3 regions of the Parviterribacter multiflagellatus genome follow, and region 2 is predicted to be linked to each of the others. Evidence: riboswitches for the same ligand, from Rfam matches in the RefSeq annotation. Region 2 holds a riboswitch; each other region holds the start of a gene.

The links. Region 2 has a riboswitch for cobalamin ahead of AC1UE5_RS00340 (CbtB domain-containing protein). Riboswitches for the same ligand answer to the same signal wherever they lie in the genome.
Region 1: linked by a shared signal. The riboswitch ahead of AC1UE5_RS25865 (ABC transporter substrate-binding protein) and the one ahead of AC1UE5_RS00340 (CbtB domain-containing protein) in region 2 are both predicted to bind cobalamin.
Region 3: linked by a shared signal. The riboswitch ahead of AC1UE5_RS03170 (hypothetical protein) and the one ahead of AC1UE5_RS00340 (CbtB domain-containing protein) in region 2 are both predicted to bind cobalamin.

The regions. Positions count from the first base shown of each region.
Region 1 is NZ_JBXPIZ010000013.1:140,233-143,494, forward strand. It holds gene AC1UE5_RS25860 (FecCD family ABC transporter permease) at 1-424, opposite strand, end outside; gene AC1UE5_RS25865 (ABC transporter substrate-binding protein) at 463-1,494, opposite strand; cobalamin riboswitch at 1,570-1,754, opposite strand; gene AC1UE5_RS25870 (GTP-binding protein) at 1,753-2,892, opposite strand; gene AC1UE5_RS25875 (hypothetical protein) at 2,977-3,198, shown strand; gene fdhA (formaldehyde dehydrogenase, glutathione-independent) at 3,214-3,262, opposite strand, start outside.
Region 2 is NZ_JBXPIZ010000001.1:72,631-75,892, forward strand. It holds gene AC1UE5_RS00330 (glycoside hydrolase family 3 C-terminal domain-containing protein) at 1-1,059, shown strand, start outside; gene AC1UE5_RS00335 (CE1 family esterase) at 1,152-1,922, shown strand; cobalamin riboswitch at 1,917-2,037, shown strand; gene AC1UE5_RS00340 (CbtB domain-containing protein) at 2,030-2,257, shown strand; gene AC1UE5_RS00345 (CbtA family protein) at 2,282-3,022, shown strand; gene AC1UE5_RS00350 (histidine phosphatase family protein) at 3,028-3,262, shown strand, end outside.
Region 3 is NZ_JBXPIZ010000001.1:697,660-700,921, forward strand. It holds gene AC1UE5_RS03155 (helix-turn-helix domain-containing protein) at 1-274, shown strand, start outside; gene cobS (adenosylcobinamide-GDP ribazoletransferase) at 292-1,035, opposite strand; gene AC1UE5_RS03165 (cob(I)yrinic acid a,c-diamide adenosyltransferase) at 1,058-1,621, opposite strand; cobalamin riboswitch at 1,598-1,827, shown strand; gene AC1UE5_RS03170 (hypothetical protein) at 1,862-2,968, shown strand; gene AC1UE5_RS03175 (hypothetical protein) at 2,994-3,262, shown strand, end outside.

The sequences.
Region 1 (3,262 bases), on a different contig from region 2:
CGAACGCCACCAGCGCGCCGATGAAGGCGCCGGCGCTCAGCGACACCGCGCCGCCCCCGATCCCGAGCACCACGACGAGCACCGCGCCGGTCGACGCGCCAGAGGAGATCCCGAGCACGAACGGGTCTGCCAACGGGTTGCGCAGCAGCGACTGCATGATCGCCCCGCACAGCGCCAGCCCCGCGCCGCACACCGCGGCGAGCAGCGCGCGCGGGAGCCGCAGCTCCCACACGATGCCGTCCTGGATGCGCGTCACGCCGGCGTCGCCGCTGACCCCCAGGTGCTCGCCGACCACGCGCGCGACGTCGCCCGCCGACAGGTCCGCCGGGCCGATCGCGATCGACGCCGCCAGCGACGCGAGCAGGACGGCGAGCCCCGCCGCCCACGCCGCGACGCGGACGGCGAGGCGGGCCGGGGCCGGCAGCGCGACCGCCGGGCGGACGTCAGGGGCGAGCTCGTGCACTACCGCGCCAGCCCGAGCCGGCGCAGCCCGGCCGCCAGCTTCTCGACACCGTCGACGGTGCGGAGCGACGGGTTCAGGTCCGCCCCGTTCATCGCCACGTAGCGTTTCTTGCGCACCGCGGTCAGCCGGCGCGTGACCGGGTTGCGCTCGAGGAACCGCACCTTCGCGTCGAAGCTCTCCGCGGACTGCTGGCGGCGCGTCAGGTCGCCCAGCACGAGCACGTCCGGGTCGCGCTCGGCGACGCTCTCCCAGCTGACCTGCGGCCACTCGTCGTGGGTGTCCGCGAAGACGTTCTCGACGCCGACCGCGCGCGAGATGATGCCCGACGAGCCGCAGCAGCCGGCCATGTACGGCGCCTTGGAGTTGGCGAACCAGAAGGCCACGGTGACGCCCGGCCTCGCGACGTCGCCGGACGCCGCCGCGAGCCGCCGCCGCAGGTCGGCGACGACCTGCTCGCCGCGCTCCTCGACGCCGAAGATCCGCGCCAGCTCGCGCACCTCGTCGTAGATGACCTCGATCTTCAGCGGCTTCGAGCGCGGGCCGTCGCCGCTGCCGCCGCCCGGCCGGTCGGTGCACTCCGACGGGGCCATGTAGGTCGGGACGCCGAGCTGCGCGTACTTCGCGCGCCGGTCCGGATCCTCGCCGTTCAGCGCGAAGCCGAACGACGCCGTGACGAGGTCGGGCTCGCGCGCCAGCACGCGCTCGAACGAGGGCGCGTCGTCGCTGAGCCGCTCCACCTTCGCGTTCTCCGCCGCGAGGTTCTCCCGCACCGGGTCGGTCCACGTCGCGGTGCCCACCATGCGGTCGGCCAGGCCGAGCGAGAGCAGCACCTCGGTCGAGCCCTGGTTGACCGACACCGCCCGCTGCGGCGGAGCGTCGACCGTCACCGTGCGGCCGCAGTTGCGCAGCGTCATCGGGTAGTCGGCGGCGCTGGGCGCCGCGGCGGCCGTCTCGCTCTCGTTCTCCCCACATCCGGCCAGGGCCACAGCGGCCACGGCGACGACGAGGACCTGCACCAGCCGCGAGCGCATCGCGGTCTCCTTCGATCAGAGGGCCCGTACGCGGAGCCCGTTTGGCGTGATCCGGCCGGTCGCGCACGAGCGTGCACGGCGGGCCGCAAGCCAGCAGGTCTTCGGGCTCGGGATCGTCCGGACGCGGCGCCTTCCCAGCCTGCCGGAGCAGGCCAGTGGCGTGTCGCCGCCTCCGTCTCCCATACCGCTGCGCGTCAGCTCCGGCTTCTCACCGGATTCCCTGACCCAGGGTGGGTACGACTGGCTCGCGGCAGGACCCTACACGACGGCGGCGGGGACCCAAGCGTCCATGCCCGGCTCAGCCATCGCGCGCCACGCGTCGGGGCCGGCGCTCAGCTCCGCGTCGGTGAGCAGGCAGGCGTCGAGGCGGGCGCGGATCGCGGGCTCGTCGAGGTCGGTGCCGATGAAGACCAGCTCCTGCACGCCGTCGCCGGGCCGCTCCCACATGCCCGCCGGACCGACGGTCAGGACGCCGCCCGCCTGCGACCACTCGCCCGCGAGGTGCGGCCGGTCGGCGAGCCAGAAGAAGCCCTTGGCGCGGATGACGCCCTCCCACGGCGCCTGCATCAGCCGCCAGATCCGCTGGGGGTGGAACGGGCGGCGGGCGCGGTAGGCGAACGAGCCGATGCCGTACTCCTCGGTCTCCGGCTGCTCCTCGCCGCGCATGACGCTCAGCCACCCGGGCGCGTTGGCGGCGCGCTCGAGGTCGAAGCGACCGGTACCGACGACCTCGCTCACCGGCACCTCGCCCCGCACCGCGCCGATCACCGTCGCGGCCGGGTTGAGCGTGCGGATGACCGCCGCGGTGCGCTGCAGCGTCTCGTCGCCGGCCAGGTCGGCCTTGTTGAGCACGATCACGTCGGCGAACTCGACCTGCTCGACCAGGAGGTCGACCACCGCGCGGTCGTCCTCGTCGGACAGCCCGAGCCCGCGCGTGGCGAGGTCGTCGTGGCCCGCGCACTCGTCGAGGAACGTCGACGCATCGACGACGGTGACCATGGTGTCGAGCCGCGCGAGGTCGCTCAGCGCGACGCCGTCCTCGCCTGGGAAGGTGAACGTCTCCGCGACCGGCATCGGCTCCGAGATGCCGCTCGACTCGATCAGCAGGTGATCGAACCGCCCCTCCCGCGCCAGCCGCGCGACCTCCACGAGCAGGTCCTCGCGCAGCGTGCAGCAGATGCACCCGTTGCTCATCTCGACCAGCCGCTCCTCGACGTGGTCGATCGACGCGTCGCCGCGCGCGACGAGCTGCGCGTCGACGTTGATCTCGCTCATGTCGTTGACGATCACGGCGACGCGCAGCCCTTCGCGGTTGCGCAGGACGTGCTCGAGCAGGGTGGTCTTGCCGGCGCCGAGGAAGCCCGACAGGACGGTCACGGGGAGGCGTGGGAGGTCCATGCCTCCCACGCTACCAAAATGAGATCTATTCTCAGTTTGAGCGCCGTCTGGATTTCGGGGCGAAGCGAACGGGCACCCCGTCCCATGCCCCACCACCTCCCGATGACCAAGCTCGACGCGCTCCGCGCCGAGTACCGCGAGCTGATCGGCTCGATGGAGTACGCGTTCGCGATGGGCCACTCGCACACGCTCGGCACCGACCCGCGGCTGACCGCGATCCGCGAGCACGCCGCCGATCTGCGCGCGCGGATCGCGGAGCTGACGGAGGGTGGCGGGCCGGATGCGCCGGCCCGCTCCCCCGCCTGACGAACCGCCCGCGGCCTACGCGGGCAGCGGGATCGGCCGGGCGTTCTTCAGCAGCCCGTGCGGA
Region 2 (3,262 bases):
CGGGCGACGGGCGACGAGCTCGACGGGGCGGTCGGCGCGCAGTGGCGCTGGCTGCGCCCGGACGCGTCGGCGGTCACCGCGGGTGAGCGAGCGCTGTCGATCGGGCTGCGGCCCGGCACGCTCGACGGCACGGCGAACAGCGCGCGGAACGTGCTGGTGCAGCCGGCGCTGGGCGACTGGACGGTCGCGACGAAGCTGACGTTCAGCGGGCCGCTGGCCGCGGCCGGGCAGCAGGCCGGCCTGATCGCCTACGCGGGCGACGACGAGCACCTGCGGCTGGGATGGGAGCACGGCGGCGGCGCGCCGCGGATCTCCCTCACGGTCGAGGACGCCGCGTCGGGCGCGCCGGTGACGCAGACGCTCGCGTCGGTCGCCACCGCGTCGTCGCTGGGCGACGCGCGGACCGTGTGGCTCAAGCTCGTCAAGCGCGGGCCGCGGTACGTCGCGTACTGGTCGAAGGACGGCAGCGACTACCGCGTGCTGTACGAGACCGGCGCGAGCCTGGAGAACGTGCAGGTCGGGCTCTACGCGTTCGGCGCCGCCGCCGCGTCGGACCTGACCGCGTCGTTCGACTGGGTCCGCGTGCGCAACGGCAAGCCGGCGCCGGCGGGTGAGCCGGCGACGCCGGAGCCCGCAGCGCCCGTCGGGCCTGAGGGCCCGGCCGGGCCGGACGCGCAGGCCGGGGGTGCGCCGTCCGCCGGCGGCGCGCCCTCCACCGCGACCCCGGCGGCGGGCCCCTCCTCGCCCGCCGCCGCGGTGCGCGGGGACGCCGCGTCGCGCCGGGCCGCCGCCCGCGCGGTGCGGCCGGTGGTCGTCGCCCGCACGGTGCGGGTCGACGGCCGCCGCGCGGCCGTGAAGGTGCGGTGCCCGGCGGCCAAGGGCCGCTCGTGCCGGGGGACCGTGGCCGTGACGGTCGCGGGCCGCCGCGCCGGGACGCGGACGGTCACGGTCGCGGGCGGCCGGACCACGACGGTGCCGATCACGCTCCGTCGCTCCGCCGTGCGCGGGGCGACCCGTGCGCGGGCCACGGTGCTCGCGCCGGCCGCCGCCGCGCGGTAGCCGCGCCTCGGGTGGGCCGTCGCACCGTCGCCTCGCGGCGGTGAGGCGGCCCACCTGCGCAACTCCCGCGCCGCACAGCCGTCCTCGTCTGCATGAGGTGGCTTGCAGGCATCGTCCTCGTCCTGGCGTTCGCCGCGCAGGCGGCGGAGGCGCGGGTGGTCCACGGCCGCATCGGCGAGCGGACGTACCGGGTCTTCGTGCCCGACACCCCGGCGCCGGCGGGCACGCGGCGGCCGGTCGTGTTCGTCCTTCACGGCGGCGGGCGGCGCGAGTCCGGCGGCACGATCGCCACCCAGAGCGGGTTCGACGCCGAGGCGGCGGCGCGCGGGTGGATCGCGGTCTACCCCGACGCGCGCGGCGGGCGGTTCGTCGTCGACGGGTACCTGCCCCGCGTCCACGGCGTGACGCCGCGCGACGAGCTGCGGTTCGTCCGCGCGCTCCTTGCGCGGGTCGGCGACCGCCACCGCATCGACCGCTCCCGCGTGGCCGCGGTCGGGTTCTCCAACGGCGGCTTCCTCGCGTACGCCCTGGCCTGCGAGCGCCGGCCGCTCGTCACCGCGATCGCCGCCGTCGCCACCGTCGAGACCCTGACGCGGTGCGCCAACGGCGGGCGCCGGCCCGTCGCCGTGCTCCACCTCCACGCGACCGAGGACCGCGTGCTCCCGCTCGACCGGGGCCGCCGCGGCGCGTACGACTGGCCGTCGCCGCGCGCCACGGTGCGCCGCTGGCAGGAGCGAAACGCCGGTCGCGCGCCTGCGGAGCTGCGCGTCGTCGCCGGCGAGCACGGCTGGCTGCCCGGCATGACGCCCGTCATCGGTCAGTTCCTCACCGACGTGATTGCGAGCCGCCGGGGCGCGCAGTAAGGTGGCCGCCGTCAGCACGACGAACGAGGAAGCCGGTGCAAGCCCGGCACGGTCGCGCCACTGTGACCAGACCTCGCAAGGGCCTGGAAGTCAGGAACTCGGACGTCGTGAACATCCCCGTCGACGGACGCGAGTTCCCGAGGAGATCCATGAACCCGGCTTCGCCCAACCCCATCCCGCTTCGCGACCTCCGGCCCGCGTTCTTCGCCGCCGCGCTCGCGCTGCTGACGATCTACCTGGTGCAGTTCGACCAGGGCGCGATCTCGCAGACGGGGACCTTCCTGCACGAGCTCGTCCACGACGCCCGGCACCTGCTCGGCGTCCCCTGCCACTAGCGCTCCTCGGACCTTCCGAGAGCCATGGTCTGGCCCCTGATCCGCAGGGGGCTCGTCGTCGGCGCGATCGCCGGCCTGCTGGCCGGATGCTTCGCGTTCGCCTTCGGCGAGCCGCTTGTCCAGGACGCGATCGACATCGAGGAGGCGGCGGGCGCCCACGCGTCGCTGCAGCTCGCCGTCCCCGCGCACGTCTCCGACTGGGTCGTGAGCCGCGACGAGCAGCGCGGCGGCCTGTTCCTCGGCACGCTGCTGTACGGCCTCTGCGTCGGCACGGTCTTCGCGCTCGTCTTCGCCGTCGCCCGCGGCCGTGGCGCCGCGCGGGACGACTGGCAGCTGTCGGTCCGGCTTGCGGGCGCGCTGTTCCTCGTCTTCGTGCTGGTGCCGTTCCTCAAGTACCCGGCGAACCCGCCCGCGGTGGGCGACCCGGACACGATCGGGGAGCGGACCTGGCTCTACCTCGCGCTGCTCGCGGGCGGCGCGGCCGCGCTGCTGGCCGCGGTGCGGGTGGCGTGGAGCGTCGGCCCCGACGCGCCCGTGTGGCGCCGGCCGCTGCTGGCGGGCGGGACGTTCGTGGTCCTCGCGGGCTTCCTGCTGCTCGTGCTGCCCGGCGTGGACGAGGTGCCCGACGGCTTCCCGGCGTCGCTGCTGTGGGAGTTCCGGCTCTCATCGCTCGGCACGCAGGCCGTGCTGTGGACGGCGCTCGGCGTCGGGTACGGGATCGCGTCGCTGCGCGCGGTCCCCGGACGAGCCACCGCCACCGCGTAGGCCGGGTGCGCCGCCTCGTGCTCCTCCGTCACGCGCCGACCTCGGCCGTGCGCCGCGCCGCGTTCCCGCTCGACGAGCCGCTCGACGACGCCGGGCGGGACGCTGCCCGTGCGCTGCGCGGGCGGCTCGGCCGCGGCGACGCGCTGTGCAGCGAGGCAGGCCGCGCGCGGGAGACCGCCGCGGCGGCCGGGCTCGCGCCGGTGCGGGTGGAGCGCGCGCTCAACGAATGCGACTTCGGCA
Region 3 (3,262 bases), 630 kb from region 2:
CCGGCTCGATGCGCGGCTGCTCGCGCTGCTGTGGCACCTGGCCGACCGGTGGGGGAGCGTCGGGACCGAGGGCACGACCGTGCCGCTCAAGCTCACGCACGCGACGCTCGCGCAGCTCGTGGGAGCGCAGCGCCCGAGCGTGACGAGCGCGCTGCGGACGCTGGAGGACCGCCACCTCGTCCGGCGGCTGCCCGAGGGCGGCGGCTGGCTGCTGCTGGGCGACCCGCCGGGCGATCCCGAGCAGGCGCTCGCGCGGGCCCGCGTGGCGGCGTAGCGGCGGTCCGCGACCGGCTACCAGCAGGCGGCGAGGGCGACGTACGCGCCGAGCTCGACGAGCTTGTTCGTCGCGCCGTAGACGTCGCCGCTCGCGCCCCCGAACGACCGCAGCGCCGCGAGCGAGCACACCGCCATCACCGCGAGCGCCACGCCGAGCGCCGCGAAGCCCGGGCCGACGCCGCCGCACAGCAGCGCGACCGCGACCGCGACGACCGTCGTCGCCGCGACGTGCGGCCAGCGGGTCCGGAGCAGCGCTCCGGCGCCGTCGGGCTGCGCGGGCGGCAGCAGCCACGCGAGCGGCACGGTCGACCAGCGCCCGAGCACGTGGCCGACGAGCGCGGCGAGCAGGACCTCGTCGCCGTCGAGCGGCGCGAGCGTCGCGAAGGGCAGCGCGACCGCGAGCACCACCGCGAGCGCTCCGAACGTCCCGACCCGCGAGTCGCGCAGGATCTCGAGCTTCCGGGCGCGCGTCGTGTGCGCGCCGAGCGCGTCGGCGCAGTCCGCGAGGCCGTCCTCGTGGAGGCCACCGGTGACGAGGATCGCGGCCAGCAGCGCGAGGAGCGTCGCCGGGCCCGCGTCGACGCCGACCGCGTCGAGCCCGATCCGCACGCCGCCGAGCACCCCGCCGACGAGCAGCCCGACGACGGGGAACCAGAGCGACACTCCGGAGAACCGCTCGGCCGTGAGTGGCGCGGTGTCCCGCACCGGCAGCCGCGTGAGGAAGCCGACCGCGGTGCGGAGGTCAGCGACGGGGGTCACCGCGCAGCGGCGCGGGCGCGTGTCACTGGAAGCGACCGGGCTCCCACAGCGGCTCCTCGCCGCCGCGGTTCGCCCCGCGCGAGAGGATGAAGAGCAGGTCGCTCAGGCGGTTGAGGTACCGCAGGACCTCGGGGTTCGCGCCCTCGACCTCCAGCGCGCGCCGCTCGGCGCGCCGGCACACCGTCCGGCACACGTGCAGGTGCGCGGCCGCCTCGGTCCCGCCCGGGAGGAGGAACGAGCGCAGCTTCGGCAGGTCCGCGTTGACCTCGTCGCAGCGCTCCTCCAGCCACGTGACCTGCTCGGGCCGCACCCGCAGCCGCTCGCGCGCGGCAGGGTCGTCGGACTCCGGCACGGACAGGTCGGCGCCGACGTCGAACAGGTCGTTCTGCACCCGGCGCAGCCAGCCGGCATACGCGTCGGGCAGCCCCGCGGCGTGGAGCGTCACGCCGATGTGGGAGTTCAGCTCGTCCACATCGCCGTACGCCTCGATGCGCGGATGGGTCTTCGGCACCCGGCTCATGTCGCCGAGATGGGTCTCGCCCGCGTCGCCGAGACGCGTGTAGATGCGCGTGAGGTTGACGGTCACCGGCGCTAGGATTGCATGCGTCAAGGGTCGGTGGCCAAGGGAAGTCCGGTGCGAATCCGGCGCGGTCCCGCCACTGTGACCGGGAAGCGATCCGCACGCGACGACGCGAGCCACTGGGCCGAGGAGACCTGGGAAGGCGCGGTGAGCAGGGCCAGGCAAGGCCCGCCCCGGGAAGCCAGGAGACCTGCCTCCGACCAGCAAGCATCAACGCCCTCGTGGAAGCAAGGGGTGGCTCCTCGCATGAACGTCCTGTCCCGCGGCCTCACCGCCGCAGCCTGCGCCGCAGCGCTCGTCACGACCGCCGCGGCCCCCGCCGCGGCCGACACCGTGAACATCCGGATCGAGGGCGATGACGCGACCCTCGCCTCCAAGCAGCGCCTCGTCGTGCCCGCCAGCGGCACCTTCGCGATGGCCGACGGCACGCCGTGCAACTGGGACTCGATCGGCGGCGCCATCGAGACCGTGACGGGCGGCAACTGGGACCGCAAGGCGCTCACGAGCACGATCGCCGGGGAGTCGCACACGTACGCGCAGAACGACTGGTGGCACGTCTGGCAGAACCGCAAGCCGACGACCGCGGCGAACTGCGCCGTCCCGCTCGCCGACAACGACGACATCCTGATCTTCGCCCAGCGTGACGACGCGCAAGGCAACCCGACCCGGATGCCGCTGGTCGTCTCGATGATCACCGCGCCCTCGAACGGCGTCGCGGCCGAGGTGTGGGTCCAGGAGGACACGTTCACCTACAGCGACGGCGTCGTGACCAAGCCGGCGGCAGGCGTGACCGTCACCGCCGGCCCCAAGAGCGGGGTCACGGACGCCGCGGGCCGCGTCTCGTTCAGCGGCCTGCCGGACGGCGTCAACCCGATCCAGGCCACCGCGCCGAACCGAGTGCGCTCGAACGTCTTCTCGCTCATCACCAACGCCGGTCCCCAGGTCCAGCCGCCGAGCACGCCGCCGCCGACGCAGAAGGACACGACCGCGCCGCGGAGCAAGATCGTGGGTCTGGCGAAGCGCGTCTCGGCCGCCAAGGCGCCCAGGCTCCTCAAGGGCACGGTCACCGAGGCCGGCGGGATCCGCTCGGTCAAGCTCCGTCTCACCCGCACCAGCGGCGGCAAGTGCTACGCGTGGAGCGCCAAGCGGGAGCGGTTCATCCGCCGCCCGAAGTGCGGCGCGAGCAGCGGCTGGTGGTGGAGCGTCGGCGACAAGGCCGACTGGGAGTACCAGCTCCCGGCCAAGCTCCCGAAGGGCCGCTACGTGCTCGACGTGAAGGCCACCGACCGCAGCTACAACCGTGACGAGGAGCGCCGGACCGGCGAGAACCGTGCCGTCTTCGAGGTTCGCTAGCACCGCCTTCGCGGCGTTCGGTGCGGTGCTGGCCCTGGCCGGCACCGCACAGGCCGCGTCCCCGCGCGTGGAGGCGCTGGTCGTCGGCCGCGACGGCTGGAGCGTCGGCCCGCAGCAGGTGAGCGTCGGGGCGCTCACGGTCGGCTCGTGCCGGCTCCAGGCGGGGCTGCCGATCGGCGTGCTGCGCGCGCTGCGCCTGCCGTTCACCGTCGAGGGCTCGTGCCGCGCGCTGTACGTCGACCAGGTCCGCGGCGACCGCGAGCGCGGCGCCGCCGGCTGGGTCTACAAGGTCGG